Regions from separate parts of the Arthrobacter sp. T572 genome, predicted to be linked through region 3. Evidence: riboswitches for the same ligand, from Rfam matches in the RefSeq annotation. Region 3 holds a riboswitch; each other region holds the start of a gene.
The links. Region 3 has a riboswitch for thiamine pyrophosphate ahead of thiO (glycine oxidase ThiO). Riboswitches for the same ligand answer to the same signal wherever they lie in the genome.

Region 1: it holds a riboswitch for thiamine pyrophosphate, as region 3 does, so the genes downstream of both, thiC (phosphomethylpyrimidine synthase ThiC) here and thiO (glycine oxidase ThiO) in region 3, are expected to answer to the same signal.
Region 2: it holds a riboswitch for thiamine pyrophosphate, as region 3 does, so the genes downstream of both, thiD (bifunctional hydroxymethylpyrimidine kinase/phosphomethylpyrimidine kinase) here and thiO (glycine oxidase ThiO) in region 3, are expected to answer to the same signal.

Annotation. Positions count from the first base shown of each region.
Region 1 covers NZ_JBRAZQ010000002.1:2,481,017-2,486,414, reverse strand. The annotation lists gene ACUYMZ_RS12745 (alpha/beta fold hydrolase) at 1-84, shown strand, start outside; gene thiC (phosphomethylpyrimidine synthase ThiC) at 67-1,890, opposite strand; TPP riboswitch at 1,885-1,992, opposite strand; gene ACUYMZ_RS12735 (amidohydrolase family protein) at 2,079-3,167, shown strand; gene ACUYMZ_RS12730 (VOC family protein) at 3,240-4,127, shown strand; gene ACUYMZ_RS12725 (hypothetical protein) at 4,205-4,645, shown strand; gene rpsP (30S ribosomal protein S16) at 4,861-5,277, shown strand; gene ACUYMZ_RS12715 (RNA-binding protein) at 5,279-5,398, shown strand, end outside.
Region 2 covers NZ_JBRAZQ010000002.1:2,399,839-2,405,236, forward strand. The annotation lists gene rplU (50S ribosomal protein L21) at 2-310, opposite strand; gene thiD (bifunctional hydroxymethylpyrimidine kinase/phosphomethylpyrimidine kinase) at 643-2,181, opposite strand; TPP riboswitch at 2,172-2,270, opposite strand; gene ACUYMZ_RS12320 (Rne/Rng family ribonuclease) at 2,430-5,398, opposite strand, start outside.
Region 3 covers NZ_JBRAZQ010000002.1:2,830,402-2,835,799, reverse strand. The annotation lists gene ACUYMZ_RS14280 (RNB domain-containing ribonuclease) at 1-819, opposite strand, end outside; gene ACUYMZ_RS14275 (ferritin-like fold-containing protein) at 861-1,529, shown strand; gene thiE (thiamine phosphate synthase) at 1,533-2,216, opposite strand; TPP riboswitch at 2,244-2,361, shown strand; gene thiO (glycine oxidase ThiO) at 2,355-3,632, shown strand; gene thiS (sulfur carrier protein ThiS) at 3,629-3,865, shown strand; gene ACUYMZ_RS14255 (thiazole synthase) at 3,870-4,682, shown strand; gene ACUYMZ_RS14250 (hypothetical protein) at 4,768-5,070, opposite strand; gene ACUYMZ_RS14245 (DUF3107 domain-containing protein) at 5,106-5,330, opposite strand; gene ACUYMZ_RS14240 (TetR/AcrR family transcriptional regulator) at 5,381-5,398, opposite strand, start outside.

The DNA of each region.
Region 1 (5,398 bases), 350 kb from region 3:
CCCCAGGACTCGGTGGAAGGTGACCGGATCATCCGATCGTTCATCGCCGAGGTCGGGCGGACTATGTCAGTTCGCGCGTCCTGAGGCTGCCGGTACCTGGAGTTCCGGCAGGTAGACCTTGCCTCCAGCTGCGAGGAATTCCTCGCTTTTCTCCCGCATGCCGCTGTACATGTCGGCGATCGCGGCCTGCGCTTCGGCCGAACCGTATTCGTCGCGGATGTCCTGGCTGATGCGCATGGAGCAGAACTTGGGGCCACACATGGAGCAGAAGTGCGCCGTCTTGGCCGGTTCGGCCGGAAGCGTCTCGTCGTGGAACGACTCCGCGGTCACCGGATCCAGGGACAGGGCGAACTGGTCCCGCCACCGGAATTCGAAACGCGCCTTGGAGAGGGCATCGTCACGTTCGTTCGCCCCAGGGTGTCCCTTGGCCAGGTCCGCGGCGTGGGCGGCGATCTTGTAGGTGATGACGCCGGTCTTGACGTCGTCCTTGTTCGGCAGGCCAAGGTGCTCCTTGGGTGTCACGTAGCAGAGCATGGCCGTGCCGTAGCGGGCGATCTCCGTGGCACCGATGGCGGAGGTGATGTGGTCATAACCCGGGGCAACGTCTGTCACGAGCGGCCCGAGGGTGTAGAACGGAGCCCCCTTGCACAGTTCCTGCTGGCGTTCCACATTCTCCCGCACCAGGTGGAAAGGGATGTGGCCCGGTCCTTCGACCATGACCTGGACGTCGTATTCCCAGGCTCGCTGGGTCAGCTCGGCAAGGGTGTCCAGTTCGGCGAACTGCGCGGCATCGTTGGCGTCGGCTGTGGCTCCGGGGCGGAGGCCGTCACCGAGTGAGAAGGCAACGTCGTACTTTGCGAAGATTTCGCACAGCTCATCGAAGTGCGTGTAAAGGAAGTTCTCCTTGTGGTGGGCCAGGCACCAGCCGGCCATGATGGAGCCACCGCGGGACACGATGCCCGTGACCCGGTTGGCGGTGAGGGGCACGTACCGCAGGAGGACGCCGGCATGGATGGTCATGTAGTCCACACCTTGCTCGCACTGTTCGATCACCGTGTCACGGAAGATTTCCCACGTGAGGTTATTGGCCTCACCATTGACCTTTTCCAAAGCCTGGTAGATCGGAACCGTGCCGATGGGCACGGGTGAGTTCCGGATGATCCATTCGCGGGTCGTGTGGATGTCATCTCCCGTGGACAAATCCATGACGGTGTCTGCGCCCCACTGCGTGGCCCACTGCAGTTTGTCGACTTCCTCGGCAATGGAGCTGGTGACAGCCGAGTTGCCGATGTTGGCGTTGATCTTCACCAGGAAGGCCTTGCCGATGATCATCGGTTCCGATTCCGGGTGGTTGATATTGTTCGGGATGATGGCCCGCCCTGCAGCGACTTCGCTGCGGACCAGCTCCACGTCGCAGTTCTCCCGCAGGGCCACGAACCGCATTTCCGGGGTGACGATGCCCTGCCTGGCGTAATGCATCTGGGTGACGGTCTTGCCTTCGACGGCGCGGCGGGGCACCGGTTGTGCACCCTTCCACTCCGCAGACGCTGCTCCGCGCCGCACGGCCGACTTGCCGTCGTCGAGCAGGTTGCGTTCCCGGCCCGTGTAGCTTTCCGTATCGCCGCGTTCCTCGATCCAGGCCTTCCTGAACGGTTCCAGACCGACTACCGGATCACTTCCCGGGCCGGCCGTGCGGTACACCCGCAAAGGATCGTTGGCCTGCCCGTTGGGGGAGGGTTCCAGGGCGATCTCGGTCACCGGTACGCGGATGCCGTGGCCCGGATCCTCCACCCAAGCCAGCGAATGGGACTTCAGCGACTGCGTGACGGCTTCCCCGGCTGGCGCAGTCTGGTTCCGGGCAGGGCTGTGCTGTGTTTCTGTGGTGCTCAAGGATTACTCACTTCCTTCGCCGGCATTACCCGGACAGGTTCGACGGTCGCAGACTGCTTCAGCCCGATCTCAGCCCCTGCAAGGGCTCCCGTGTGGTCAGGGAAGAAGCTACCACAGGGGCAGCGGGTGCTCCCAGTCACAAGCTTTCGAAAGGGGCGGGGCGGGGTTCGTCGCACTAGGCTTCTGCCATGGCCAACATCATTGAATTCAGCGGTCCGGTGCTGGTTGCAGCCGATGACGAACGCCGGGGATTGTGGTCAGTTGACGGAAAGCTGACTTTTGAACGTCCCGCAACGCCGCCGGACAGAGTGCTTGCCGGATGGGTGCTGCCGGGCTTCGTCGACGCGCATTGCCACATCGGGCTGGGGCCCGGTGGTGCGGTGGATGAGGAGACCACGCTCGCCCAGGCCATGGCGGACCGGAACGCCGGAACGCTGCTGATCCGCGACGCCGGTTCGCCCGGCAATACCCGCTGGGTCCAGCAAAGGGAGGACCTTCCGCGCCTCATCCGGGCCGGCCGGCACATTGCCCGCAGCAAGCGGTACCTGCGGGGTCTGGGCCACGAAGTGGAGCCGGATGAACTGGTGGAGACCGTCCGGAAAGAAGCGCGCGACGGCGATGGCTGGGTCAAGCTGGTGGGCGACTGGATTGACAGGGGAGTGGGGGACTTGACCGCGTCATTTCCGGCCGGGGTCGTCAAGGAAGCCATAGCTGCCGCGCATGACGAAGGCGCCCGGGTTACCGCGCATTGCTTCGCGGAACAGACCATCGACCACATGCTGGACGGCGGAATCGACTGCATAGAGCATGCCACCGGGTTGCTGCCGCGGCACATCCCGCGCCTCGTGGAACAGGATGTTCCGATCGTTCCCACCCTGGTCAACATTGCCACCTTTCCCGACATCGCGGCGCAGGCCAAGCCAAAGTTTCCCGACTACGCGCAGCACATGACCAGCCTGTGGGAACGCCGGCGCGAGCGGGTTTTTGAAGCCTATGAGGCCGGCGTTTCCATTTATGCCGGCACTGACGCCGGCAGCGTCATCAAGCATGGCCGGATCGCCGACGAGATGCAGGAACTGCACGACGCCGGCCTGCCGCCTGCCGCGGTGCTGAATGCCGCCACGTGGGGTGCCAGGGCATGGTTGGGGACGGAAGGAATCAGCGAGGGGGCACCTGCCGATGTGGTGGTGTGCCGCGCGGATCCCCGTCAGGAGCTTGCCACCGTCCACCGGTTGAGCCACGTGGTCCTAAGGGGCAACGTCCTCCGCTGGGAATAAATTGAAGCTTCAAGTAATTTAGAGAGGTAGAACGAGCCGAAAAGCGGCCAGCTTGATCACCGGGAGCTTCACATGACCACTTCATCCAGCCAGGACCTGCTGCCTGCCGATCTCTCCATGGGCACTGTCATGCTCAAAGTGGGCGACATGAAGCTCATGAGCGACTACTACCAGCGCGCCTTGGGGTTGGAGGTGGTCGCGGAACAGGACGGCGGGCTGTACCTGGGCCGCCTCGGCAAGCCCGTAGTCCACCTGGCTCCGGCCGCAGGCCTGCAGATTCCCGGCAGGGGCGAGGCCGGCCTCTTCCATACTGCGATCCTGTTCGAAGACCAGCCCGCCCTGGCCGCGACCATTGCCACTGCCGCGCAATACGAGCCCCGTGCCTTCGTCGGCAGTGCCGACCACCTGGTCAGCGAGGCGTTCTACTTCACCGATCCCGAAGGCAATGGCATCGAGTTGTACTACGACAAGCCCCGGAGCGTGTGGCAGTGGGACGGAAAGAACGTGGTCATGGACAACGTTGCCCTGCCGCCGCAGGCCTACCTTCAGCAGTACCTGAGCGAAGAGGCGGTGACGGGCCAGGCCCGGGCCGGTGCCGGCGTCGGGCATGTCCACCTTCAGGTAGGCGACGTTGCGACGGCGCAAAAGTTCTACGTGGACACCCTGGGGTTCGAGCGGACCGCCGGCTGGCACGGCCAGGCCTTGTTCGTCTCGGCGGGTGGCTACCACCACCACATGGCCATGAATGTCTGGAACAGCCGCGGTGCCGGGCCGCGCCGGGACACGCTGGGCCTGGGTGAAGTCCTGATTGAAGTCCCTGGCGACGACCACGTCCTGGCGTTGGCGGACCGGCTGAAGGTTGCGGGCCTGTCCAGCCACCACACAGGCAGGGAGCTTCGTTTTGAGGACCCGTGGCGCAACCAGTTGCGGGTGGCGGTCGCGGGGCCCGGCCTGCACTAGGCTGGGCAATGTTGGAGCAGGGGCCGGCATGTCCTGCGCCCCTGCCGTGTCAGCACGACGGAATGGGATGACTTTCCATGGGCTTTGCCGAAATTTTTGTAGCCACCCACGATGAAGCACTCAAACGGGCCGCCGCCCTCGACGGCGGAGCCGGCGTTGCCGGATCTGCTGTCCGGATTGACGGCATCAGTGACTTTGAGGTTGAACAACTCGGCGACCTCGCCGGGCAGGCGGTCCACGCAGCCGGAGCCGACTATGAGCTGGCCCTGGTGGATGTCACCAGCGATGCCCTGCTTGGGGTCCCCGAAGCGATGGTTCGCGCGTTGGCTGAATTGCTGACGTATGAAAGCGAAGGTGACGGCAATGTCCTTGATGACGTCGCCGAGGCCTGGGCAGGGCAGGAAGACATGCCTTTCGGGGCGGCCGAGTCCAAAGGGTACGTCCAGCAACTGGCAGCCCTTGCCTCCGATGTGGAGAAAGCGGACCGCGCCGGGCTTTACGTCTGGTCGGTGTCCTGACCCTCGCATGAAGGTGGACGTGACCAAGTCCACAGGGGTGGAGTCCGGCCAAGTCGTAATTGTGCGGCCCATCTGGCACAATGGACAGGTACTCGATCGGTGCGGCCCCTCTCTCCGTGCTCGTATCTTGTCCTTCGAACCCCCAAGTATGGCCCGCCCCACGGGTGCAGAACGTCGGGTTCAACCCCGTTTCAGAAACAGGAGTGACCACAAAAGTGGCCGTAAAGATTCGCCTTAAGCGCCTCGGTAAGATGCGCGCACCGTACTACCGCATTGTTGTCATGGACTCCCGCGCCAAGCGCGACGGCCGTGCCATCGAGGAAATCGGCAAGTACCACCCGACCGAGGAGCCCTCGTACATCGAGGTCGCTTCCGAGCGTGCCCAGTACTGGCTGTCCGTTGGCGCCCAGCCCACCGAGCAGGTTGCTGCGATCCTCAAGATCACCGGTGACTGGCAGAAGTTCAAGGGCCTGCCTGGCCAGGAAGGCACCCTGAAGACCAAGGCTCCGAAGGAAGCTTTCGTGGCTCCGGAGAAGGGTTCCGTCATCATTCCGGAAGCCATCACCAAGAAGGCCAAGAAGGACGACGCCGAGGCCGAAGCTGCTGAAGCAGAGACCACCGAGGCTGAGTAAGTTGCTGGCAGAAGCGCTCGAGCATCTGGTCCGTGGGATCGTTGACAGCCCTGAGGATGTCAAGGTCAGTGCCAAGAACAACCGCCGTGGGGAATCCCTCGAAGTGCGGGTTCACCAGGAC
Region 2 (5,398 bases), 430 kb from region 3:
GTTACGCGATGCTCGTGATCTTGATCTTGGTCAGTTCCTGACGGTGACCCTGGCGCTTCTTGTAGCCGGTCTTGTTCTTGAACTTCTGGATGACGATCTTGGGACCGCGGAGGTCTTCAAGGATCTCAGCCGTAACCTTGACCTTGGCCAGGTCCGCAGCTGCGGAGGTGACCTTGTCGCCGTCAACCAGGAGCAAGGCGGGCAGCTCAAGCGTGCTGCCGGCTCCACCGGGGACGCGGTTCAGCGTTACGTAGTCTCCAACGGAAACCTTTTCTTGGCGGCCGCCTGCGCGGACAATCGCGTACACCACTTGGGTACTCACTTCTCTCGACGTTTCTTACTAAATTTGCGTGCGGAACCTTGATCCAACGCAGGGCCCGGTTCGCGCTGTGCCTCAACGCCGTGGACTTCAGATCGAAGCCCGCGAGTCATCCCATGAACAATTCCAAGGGGCATAACCCAAGTGTTGGCGTAAGCACCGAAGATCAAGATTACGCTAGTTTGACCTTCAGTCGCAAATGAGGCCGGGCCCGGAGCCCTGGAGGTGACGCTTGTCACCACTGGAACGGACTCGCCCGGCACCGTGCCCATACAGCCTACCGCGGACGGGCGGCTTTGCTGGTTCGACGCGCTGGAAGGCCATTACGCGAACAAGCGTGGAGCGTCGAAGAAGGCTGTCTCGTAGCGGCAGGAGTGGGCAAAGGCTTCCACCATCGCCGCCCGCTCTTGCCCTGAGGCAGAAGCCGCTGCCAGGTCGGTGAACCTGATGGCGGTCCTGGTCGCTTCGGCGAATTCTTCGTCTGCGTAGGTCCGGAGCCAGTCCGCATAAGGGTGGCTGCCCGGTTCGCCGTTCCGGACATAGGAAGCATGCAGGCGGTGTCCCACCTCGGCGTAAAGCCAGTAGCAGGGCAGGATCGCCGCGAGCAGCACACCATAGCTGCCTGATGCCGAGGCCGCCAGGAGATGGTCCACATAGGACTTGGTAACCGGCCCGGTCGCCTGGCTGGTGCGGCGCGCGGCCAGCCAGTTCCGGTGCAACTCCGATTCCACCTCCAGGCACACCTGCGAGGCTTTGGCCCAGAACAGCTGCTCTTCCTCGCTGGGAGCCAGTGCCCCCGCCCTGGCCAGGACCCGCGAGTATCCGTTGAGGTAAAGCGCGTCCTGGGCGAGGTAGTAGTTGAACCAGGACTCTGGCAGCGCACCCGATTCCAGCCCCTCGATAAACGGCAACGCGTTGATGGCCCCGAGCTCCTTGGACGCGACTGCCCATAACCGCGCCGCGAAGGTACCTGGCGCCGCGGAGGCCTCAAGGTGGTGGAAATGATGGATGGGGCCGCTGCCCTGGCCGACCTCCAGCCTGTCAGCGTCCCGGAGTGCCTGCAGCAACCACGGCTTCACTTCCCGAAGGGAAGCTTCCCAATCACCGGTCCGGGCCTGCACGGTGGCCAATGCCGATGAAAGCGAGCAACCCGTTCCGTGGCTGTTGCCGGTGTAGACACGCGGTCCGCCAACCTCGATGATGTCCTGGCGCAGCAAACCGCCCGTGTTGACCAAGGCGTCGGGGCAATCGTCACCGGCAAGGTGCCCGCCTTTGACCAGCACGGTATTTCCGCAAGCCGCGGCCAGGCGCTTTCCCTGGTCGAGTGCCGATGCCCAGTCCGCGGCCTCAGGTTCTCCGAGCAGCATGGCAAGTTCGGGGAGGTTGGGGGTGACCAGGTCCGCCAGGGGCAGAAGATGACGCAATGCTTCCTCAGCGGTTTCCCTCAGGAGGCGGTCGCCGCTGGTGGCTACCATCACGGGATCAAGGACCACGACGGCGGGACGCACCGTTCCGAGCCAGCTGCGGACCTCGTCAATGACCTCCGCGTCGCCCAACATCCCGATCTTGACGGCATCGATCGTGATGTCGCTGCCGACCGCTTCCAACTGCTGGCGCAGGAATTCCACCGGCGGCACATGGACACTGCTGACGCCAAGGGTATTTTGGGCGGTGAGGGCGGTGACGGCGGCCATGCCGTAACCCCCGAGGGCAGAAATTGCCTTCAGGTCTGCCTGGATTCCCGCTCCCCCGGACGGATCCGAGCCTGCAATGCTCAGAACACGCGGTGGCCTGGCAGAGCCGGGGACTGCCGGGTAGACGGCAGAATCAGGGTAGGCGGAAGAAGACGACAAAGAAGTCATGGGGACATCCCTTCGCCGGTGCTAACCGGACAGGTTCAACGGGTCTGGATCTCAGCCGGGCCCGACGCCCGGCACCCCGTGTCAATCCCCAAGACTAGCCGGGAAACACCGGCCCTCCGAAACCCACGCGCAGTTGCTCCACGGATATGACTACGGCCCCCGGAATCCTGCTGCAGTGTGCCTGTGCAGGAAAATCCGCGGGCCGCGTCAATCCCTATCGGGTTGGAGCGCCAATCAGCGCCGAAGAGCTACAGCTCGGAGGCCGGGACACCGACACCGAGGATGATGGGCTCTTCGCCTGCGGTCTTTTCGGCAGGTTTTGCCGGGGCCTTGGCTTCGTGCGAGGAACCACCGCCCGCCGAAGTACCCGTCTCATGCTGCTCGATGTTGGTCTCGTTGGCAGCACCCTGGGCCCTGCTTGCGCTGCGGTTCCGGCGTCCGCGGCGGCCGCGGGCCCGTGCCCCGGCCTCCGCCACGGCATGTCCGGTATCCGAATCCTGGCCGGTTGCCACTGCGTCCGTGGCCTCGGCGGAACCGCCACCGGAAGCGGGTGCCTGGGGTTCGGGCTCTGGAGCGGCGCCCAGGTGCGAGAACGCTTCCGCCAACAGATCCAGGCTCATGGTCGGCTTGGCCGGCTGCGGTTCCTCCTGGTGTTCAACGAACGGCAGTGCAACTTCCTCGCCGCCGAACCGCAGGACAGGCGCGGTCCGGCCTTCCTTGGACGCAGAGGCCGATTCCCTGGCGGACGAATCCTCCGTGGGAGCCTGCCCGGCAGGTGCTTCCTTGGCTTCAGCTGCATCTCCGGCCTGCGCCGCTGCGCGGGCCGCTTCCTCGGCACGGTGGACCTCGTCGTCGTGCAGGTGTGCGGCATGGGCGGCGGCAGCGATCGTGGCCAGGGCGGCGCGGGTCGCCTCGGCCTTGGCCTGGCGAACCGGGTCCATGGCTTCGGTGGCGGCGGCTGGTGCCGGCGCTGCCGGGGACGGGGCGTGGGCAACGGACGCTTCACCGTTCCCCTGTCCACCACCCTTGCCACGGCGGCGCTTGCGCTCCGTGCGGGGCGCCGGCTGCTGCGGCTCGGAGTGGGGGCGGTGCTGCTCGACGGCAACCGCATTGGCTCGGCGGTGCTCCACGGGTTCGTCATGCGTGACAACACCGCGTCCGGCGCAGTGTTCACACTGCTCGCCGAAGACTTCAAGCAGTCCGGTACCCATGCGCTTGCGCGTCATCTGGACCAGGCCCAGCGATGTCACTTCAGCTACCTGATGCTTGGTCCGGTCGCGGCCAAGGCACTCCACCAGGCGACGTAGCACGAGGTCGCGGTTGGATTCGAGGACCATGTCGATGAAGTCGATGACGATGATGCCACCAATGTCCCGGAGGCGAAGTTGGCGGACGACTTCCTCAGCGGCCTCGAGGTTGTTCTTGGTGACGGTCTCCTCAAGGTTTCCACCGCTGCCGGTGAACTTGCCGGTATTGACGTCAACCACGGTCATGGCTTCTGTCCGGTCAATCACCAGCGAGCCGCCGGAGGGCAGGAAGACCTTGCGTTCCAGGGCCTTGTGGATCTGCTCGTCAATGCGCCACGCGGCGAAGATGTCTTGGTCCTTGCTCCACTTTTCCAGGCGGCCCACCAGGTCCGGGGCCACGTAGGTCACGTAGGCCTCGATGGTGTCCCACGCGTCGTCGCCGGAGACGATCAGCTTGGAGAAGTCCTCATTGAAGACGTCGCGGACCACCTTGATGGTGAGGTCAGGTTCGCCGTACAGCAGCTCGGGTGCCAGAACCTTGGTGGACGATGCTTGTCCCTCGATGCCTTCCCACTGTGCCCGCAGCCGGTTGATGTCGTGGGTCAGCTCTTCCTCGGACGCACCCTCGGCGGCCGTGCGCACAATGACGCCTGCGTTCTCCGGCAAGCGGTCCTTGAGGATCCGCTTGAGGCGGTTGCGTTCGACGTCGGGCAGCTTGCGGGAGATACCGGTCATGGAACCACCGGGGACGTACACCAGGTAACGTCCGGGCAGGGATATCTGGCTGGTCAGCCGGGCGCCCTTGTGGCCCACGGGATCCTTGGTGACCTGCACGAGTACCGAGTCGCCGGACTTGAGCGCGTTCTCGATCCTGCGCGGCTGGCCTTCGAGGTTGACGGCGTCCCAGTTGACCTCACCGGCGTACAGGACTGCGTTACGTCCCCGCCCAATGTCCACGAACGCCGCTTCCATGGACGGCAGGACGTTCTGGACCTTGCCCAGGTAGACGTTGCCGATCAGCGAATCCTGCTGGGTCTTGGAAACAAAGTGCTCGGCCAGCACGCCGTCCTCCAGGACGCCGATCTGGATTCTGTCATCGCGCTGGCGCACGATCATCTGGCGGTCCACGGATTCACGGCGCGCCAGGAACTCCGCCTCGGTAATCACCTGACGGCGGCGGCCTGTCTCCCGCGATTCGCGGCGGCGCTGTTTCTTGGCTTCAAGCCGCGTGGAACCCTTGACGCTGGCCACACGGTTGGAACTGGTGGACTCCGACAGGGCGCGGGGAGCGCGCACCCGGGTCACGGTGTTGGGCGGATCGTCGTCCGAACCACCAGTCAGTTCAAGGTCCTGGTCCCCACGACGCCGGCGCCGACGGCGGCGTGAGGTAACCCCCTCTTCAGGGGCCTCGGCGGCCTGGGTTTCGTCGTCATCGCCCGCGGTGTCCTCGGCGTCGTTGTCTTCACGCTCGGTGCCACGGCGTCCGCGGCGGCCACGGCTCCGGCGACGGCGCCGGCCACCCGCTTCCTCCAGTTCCCCGTCGCCTGTACCGTCGGAGTCTTCGCCCTCTGCTTCGTCGGCCGCCTCCGCAGCGGGACGCGACACGGTGCTGAGGTCCGGTGCCTGGAAAATCATGGAGGTGATGGAAACCGGCTCCAGGAACAGCGCCGAGGAGCCCGGCGCGGCGGCTTCCTCCTCGGTTCCGTCCTCAGCCGTCTCCGGCTCAGCCTTCTCCACCTCAGCCTTCTCCACCTCGGCCGTCCCGGCCTCGACCGATCCGGCCGGAGCATCTGAGCCGGCTGCGGCAACTGCACCTTCAGGCTGTGAGGCCGGGACCGGCGTCGTGGATTCCACCGCTGCTTCAGCGGCCGGCGGCTCAGCAGCCTCCGCAGCTTCCACGGTCACGGGCTTCGCGGTACGACGACGGCGGACCGGCTTTTCGGGGGCCGGTTCGGCAACGGCTTCGGGAA
Region 3 (5,398 bases):
ATCCGGGGCGGGCATGGTCCGCAGGATGCCTACCTTGCCCTCCAGCATCAACTGCGCTGCCGCCATGCCAGTCATCAGGGAGATCTGGGCGTTCCAGTCTTCCACCGGCAGCGAAGGTGCGGCTGCAATCCGGTAGCCACCTCCGCCTGTTGCCTGGACAATCTCCTGCTCGGGCATGTTGAGGCTGGCGCCGCCACGCCGGCGTTCCAGCTCGACGCGCTTGAGTCCCACTTCCTTCAGGAGCCGAAGCACCTCAGGCGCCGTGCCGGCGTCGAGCTGCTCCTGGGCGCCCTTGTAGCTCAACTTGGCGCGGCTGCGGACGGCGGCCCGTGACACGGACGTGCCAGCAACCTCACCGTTCGGGTCCAGCCTGAAGTCCCAGACGAAAGCACTGCAGTCCTGGTTCGCCAGGAGGCTGCCGGCGTTCTCGCTGATCACCTCCGGGTGCAGCGGGATCCGGCCATCGGGCGCATAGAACGTCTGGCCGCGCTGCCGGGTCTCCGCGTCCAACGCACCGCCAGGGGCAACGAAGGACGGCACATCGGCTATGGCATACAGGACCTTGTAGCCGTCGCCGTCGCGCTCGATGAAGAGGGCCTGGTCAAGGTCCGTGGAGCTGGCAGGATCGATCGTCACGAACGGAACGTGCCGCAGATCGTGGTCCGGCAAGCGGTGCTCTTCCACCGCGCGCCGGGCCTCCTCCACAGCCGGTGCCGGGTACTCCCGGGGAAGATCCAGCTCCGTCCTCAAGGCAGCCAGGGCATCGGCAAGCTGGTCCGTGGAGTCGTCGACGTTGGGAGCTATCCGATGATGTGACACGAAAGTCACATTAGCCCGAAAACCGCCGATAGTCTTGAAGCATGGGCACTTCCCAGGACAGCAATGCTCCAGTTGGCACCCTTGCGATCGAGCTCCTTGGGGCCATGGCCTACGGGGAGTTGTCGGCCTTCGGGAGGCTGTCCGCGGACTCCCGGCATGCTCCCACCCTGCGGGATGCGGCCATGCTGGGCAAGATTGCCGTGGGAGCCTACGGAAACTTCGCCATGATCAGCGACCACCTCGCCGGGTTGGGCGTTGATCCCGAGGATGCCATGCTGCCATTCCAACGGTCCTTCGACCACTTCCATGAGCGCACCCGGCCGGGCGACTGGTACGAGTCGGTCATGAAGGCCTACGTCATCGATACGGTCTCGGCTGACTTCTACCGTACCGTCGCAGGATTCCTCGACGCCCGAACACAGGTGGTCGTGCACCAGGTCGCTTCTGCCGACCATGCCACGGAGGCCCTCCGCATGCTGCTGCGGAAGGCGCTCGCCGACGATCCCAGGCTCGCGTCACGACTCGCGCTGTGGGCACGGAGGCTCGTGGGGGAAGCACTGACGCAGGCACAGCGGGTGGGACTGGAACATCCCTGGCTGGGCCCCGTGCTCAAGGCCGGCGGGGAGGCGCGGGAAGCGGTGGGCCGCTTGACTGCGGACCTGGCAGCGGGGCACGGACAGAGGATGTCGGGCCTGGGACTGGCCCCCTGACCGTCAGCGGCCGGCGTCGAGGGCCTCGAGCAGCGACCTTGCCGCCGCCGTCGGATCGTCCGCCTCCGTGATGGCGCGAACCACCACGATCCTTGCGGCACCTGCGGCCACTACGTCCTCGACGTTGCCGAGGTCGATCCCGCCGATGGCGAACCAGGGCAGATCAGCGCCCGCGGCGTCGTTCCCGCGGGCACGTTCCACTGCTTCTGCGGCAAATGTGACCAGCTCCAGTCCAACGGCCGCGCGACCGGGTTTTGTGGGAGTGGCCCATACGGGTCCGACACAGAAATAGTCCAGCCCGCCCGGCACCTGCGACGCCGCGATGGCGGCATCGGCCTGTTCCGGAGTGTGGGTGGAGAGGCCTATCGCGGCACCGGGCAGGAGCTGCCGGGCGGCCGGAAGCGGAAGGTCCTTCTGGCCGATGTGGAAGACCGGAGCCCCGGAAACACTGGCAACATCGGCCCGGTCGTTGACCGCCCACAACTTTCCGTGGCGTGCAGCGGCCTTGCCGAGGACCTCCAGGAGCTCCAGCTCCCGGCCGGCCTCCATGGACTTGTCCCGGAGCTGGATGATGTCCACGCCACCGGCGAAGGCGGCGTCCACAAAGTCCGCAAAGTCCTCCTTCTCCTGGCGTGCGTCGGTGCACAGGTAGAGGCGGGCAGAAGCAATGGCGTTGGGCTGGGTCATGGAAACCAGAGTAGTTCCTCTAAACTGGGCTCGTACTGCGGGAGCCGTGGCAGCGTCATATGACTGCCCGGCTGAGAGGGCTTCAGCGCCGACCGCTTGACCTGATCCGGGTAATACCGGCGTAGGGAAGGGAAAAACATGGTCGTATCCCGGCCCGTTCCGGAAACAGCACCGGACCTTGAAGCAGACGTGATCGTCATCGGTGGCGGGATCATCGGATTGGGCATCGCGCACGAGGCCCGGGCGGCCGGCCGTTCGGTGGTGGTGGTCGATCCCGCACCTGCCACGGGGGCCACTTTCGCAGCAGCAGGCATGCTCGCCCCCGTCAGCGAACTCCATTACCAGGAGGAAGACCTCCTGGAACTCATGCTGGAATCAGCCCGGTTGTGGCCGGCTTTCGCGGCGGACCTCGCCGGACGTGGAACAGCCATCGGTTACTGCACGACGCCGACACTTGGTGTGGGTGCCGACGCTGCCGACCGCCGTGCCTTGACCGATCTGCGGTCCGCCCAGCTTGCGGCCGGATTGGCCGTGGCGCCGCTGGCCCTGCGGGAAGCGCGGGAGCGCGAACCGCTTTTGAGCCCGCAAATTTCCTGTGCTTTCGATATCCCCTCCGACCACCAGGTGGACCCGCGGAGGCTGGCCGCCGGCCTGATGTCGGTCCTGGCCTCCCATTCTCCGGAAGACCAGACCTGGGTCTCCGGGGCCGCCGACGGTTTCCTGGTGACGGAGTCCGCAACCCGGTTGCTCCGCGAGGAGGACCGGGTGTTGGGTGTGGGGCTGGAGTCCGGCATAAAAGTCCGGGCTGCGGAGACGGTGGTGGCCAACGGACTCGGCGCCGCCAAGCTCGACGGACTCCCTGATGGGCTGTCCCTTCCCGTTCGTCCCGTCTACGGGGATATCCTGCGGCTTCTCGTGCCGGAGCACCTGCGCCCGCTCGTGACAGCCACGGTCCGGGGAATGGTGCGCGGGGTCCCGGTCTACATCGTCCCGCGTGACGACGGGACCGTGGTCATCGGGGCAACGCAGCGCGAAGACAACCTTTCTGCCACGTCCAACGCAGTCTCAGCCGGAGGTGTCTACCAGCTCCTTCGCGATGCCCAGGTCCTGGTGCCCGCCGTCGCCGAACTCGAGCTGCTCGAGGCCACGGCACGTGCACGGCCAGGCACACCGGACAACGCACCCCTGCTGGGACGGGTGACCGGCAGCACCGGGGAGGTTCCCGGACTGGTCATCGCCACCGGCTTCTTCCGCCACGGCGTCCTCCTCACCCCGGTCGCGGCAAAGATCGTGGGCGGGCTGCTGGGCGGCTCCAGCGACCCGCGCTGGTCGCGGTTCGCACCGGACCGTTTTGCGCCAACTGCACAGCATGAACTTCCTCCCGCACCACGCACGTCGATCAAGGAACCCGCATGAACATCAAACTCAATGGCACTGCCCGTTCAGTGCCGGACGACGCATCCGTCAGCACCCTCGTCAGCGACGTCACCGGCCGCGCCTTGGACCACCGCGGTCAGGCGGCCGACGGCGGCAAGCTGGGTGTCGCCGTCGCACGCAACTCCGAAGTAGTCCCGCGGAGCCAATGGGCCGCGACGACCCTGGCCGACGGCGATGAACTCGAACTCGTTACTGCGGTCCAGGGAGGCTGAGAGCATGACCATCACCAGCACAGGCAATACGCGGCAGACCGGGACCGACGACGCCCTGGTCATAGACGGAGTCGGATTCTCGTCCCGCCTCATCATGGGAACCGGAGGGGCGCCGAGCCTGGACGGACTTGGTGCGGCGCTCCTGGCCTCGGGCACCGAGCTCACCACCGTGGCCATGCGCCGGTACTCGCCGGCAGAGACGGGCTCGCTTTTCCAGCTCCTGGTGGACAACGGCATCCGCGTACTGCCCAACACGGCCGGATGCTTCACTGCCAAAGACGCGGTGATGACGGCCGAACTGGCCCGTGAAGCCCTGGAAACCGATTGGGTCAAGCTGGAGGTCATCGCTGACGAGCACACTCTCCTCCCGGACGCAGTGGAGCTGGTGGATGCCACGGAGCAACTGGTGAACCGGGGTTTCAAGGTGTTCGCCTATACCAACGATGATCCTGTCCTTGCCCTGCGCCTGGAGAACCTCGGAGCCACGGCCGTCATGCCTTTGGGATCGCCCATTGGGACAGGACTGGGCATCCTGAATCCGCACAACATCGAACTGATCGTGTCCCGTGCCTCCGTTCCCGTGGTGCTGGATGCGGGCATTGGCACGGCATCGGATGCGGCGCTGGCCATGGAACTCGGCTGCGACGCCGTCCTGCTGGCTACCGCTGTTACCAGGGCCCAAAACCCTGCGCAGATGGGCGAGGCGTTCAAGCATGCGGTGGCGGCTGGCCGGCTCGCCCGGCGTGCCGGCCGTATACCGCGGCGCGAGCACGCTTTGGCGTCCTCTGCCATGGAAGGCCGTGCCGAGTTCCTGTGACCGGTGCTGCATTCCCTGCAGCGGCGGGGACTCAAACGGCTGTGGCCACCACCCGAGGGGTGGTGGCCACAGCCATTGCCGGGACCTAGAGCCGGAGGGCCTTGGTCAGGGCCGCAGTGTCGTGTGCTGTCCGCTGCCGGCCCAGGAAGACCGCTACGCCCGCAGCTGCCGCCGTGCCCAGCACAATCGGGAGGACCCACGGGATCCACGTCAGGCCGGGCTGGTAGCCCAGGCCGAACGCGATGAAGATGATCCAGGCAACCGTACCTGCAGCCGCAGCGACGCCCGCCGGCACCGCGATGCCGTACTTGCTGTGGCGCTTGTCATTGGCCCACACAATAAAGCCGGTGGCAACGGTGGCTAGCACCACAACGACGAGTGACAGCATCGGTTCTCCTTGCGGCTGGCTATGAAACGGTGGCTTTAGAGGGCGCCAAAGCCCACGCGGCGGACTTCCTCGGCGCCGATCTCCACATATCCCAGGACGCTGCCCGGAACGATCACCTGGCGGCCTTTCTCGTCCGTGAGACGCAGGTCAGACCCCTTGGAGATAGCTTCCCCTACGATCTTGGCGACGGCCTCGGCATCGAGGGCGGATTCGAGCACGATTTCGCGGCCAACATTCTGAATGCCGATCTTTACTTCCACAGCAAGGCCTCCAAGCCAGTCAAGAGTTTAGTCAGTCCTCTATTTGTAGCTTAGGACTCTTTGGGGAA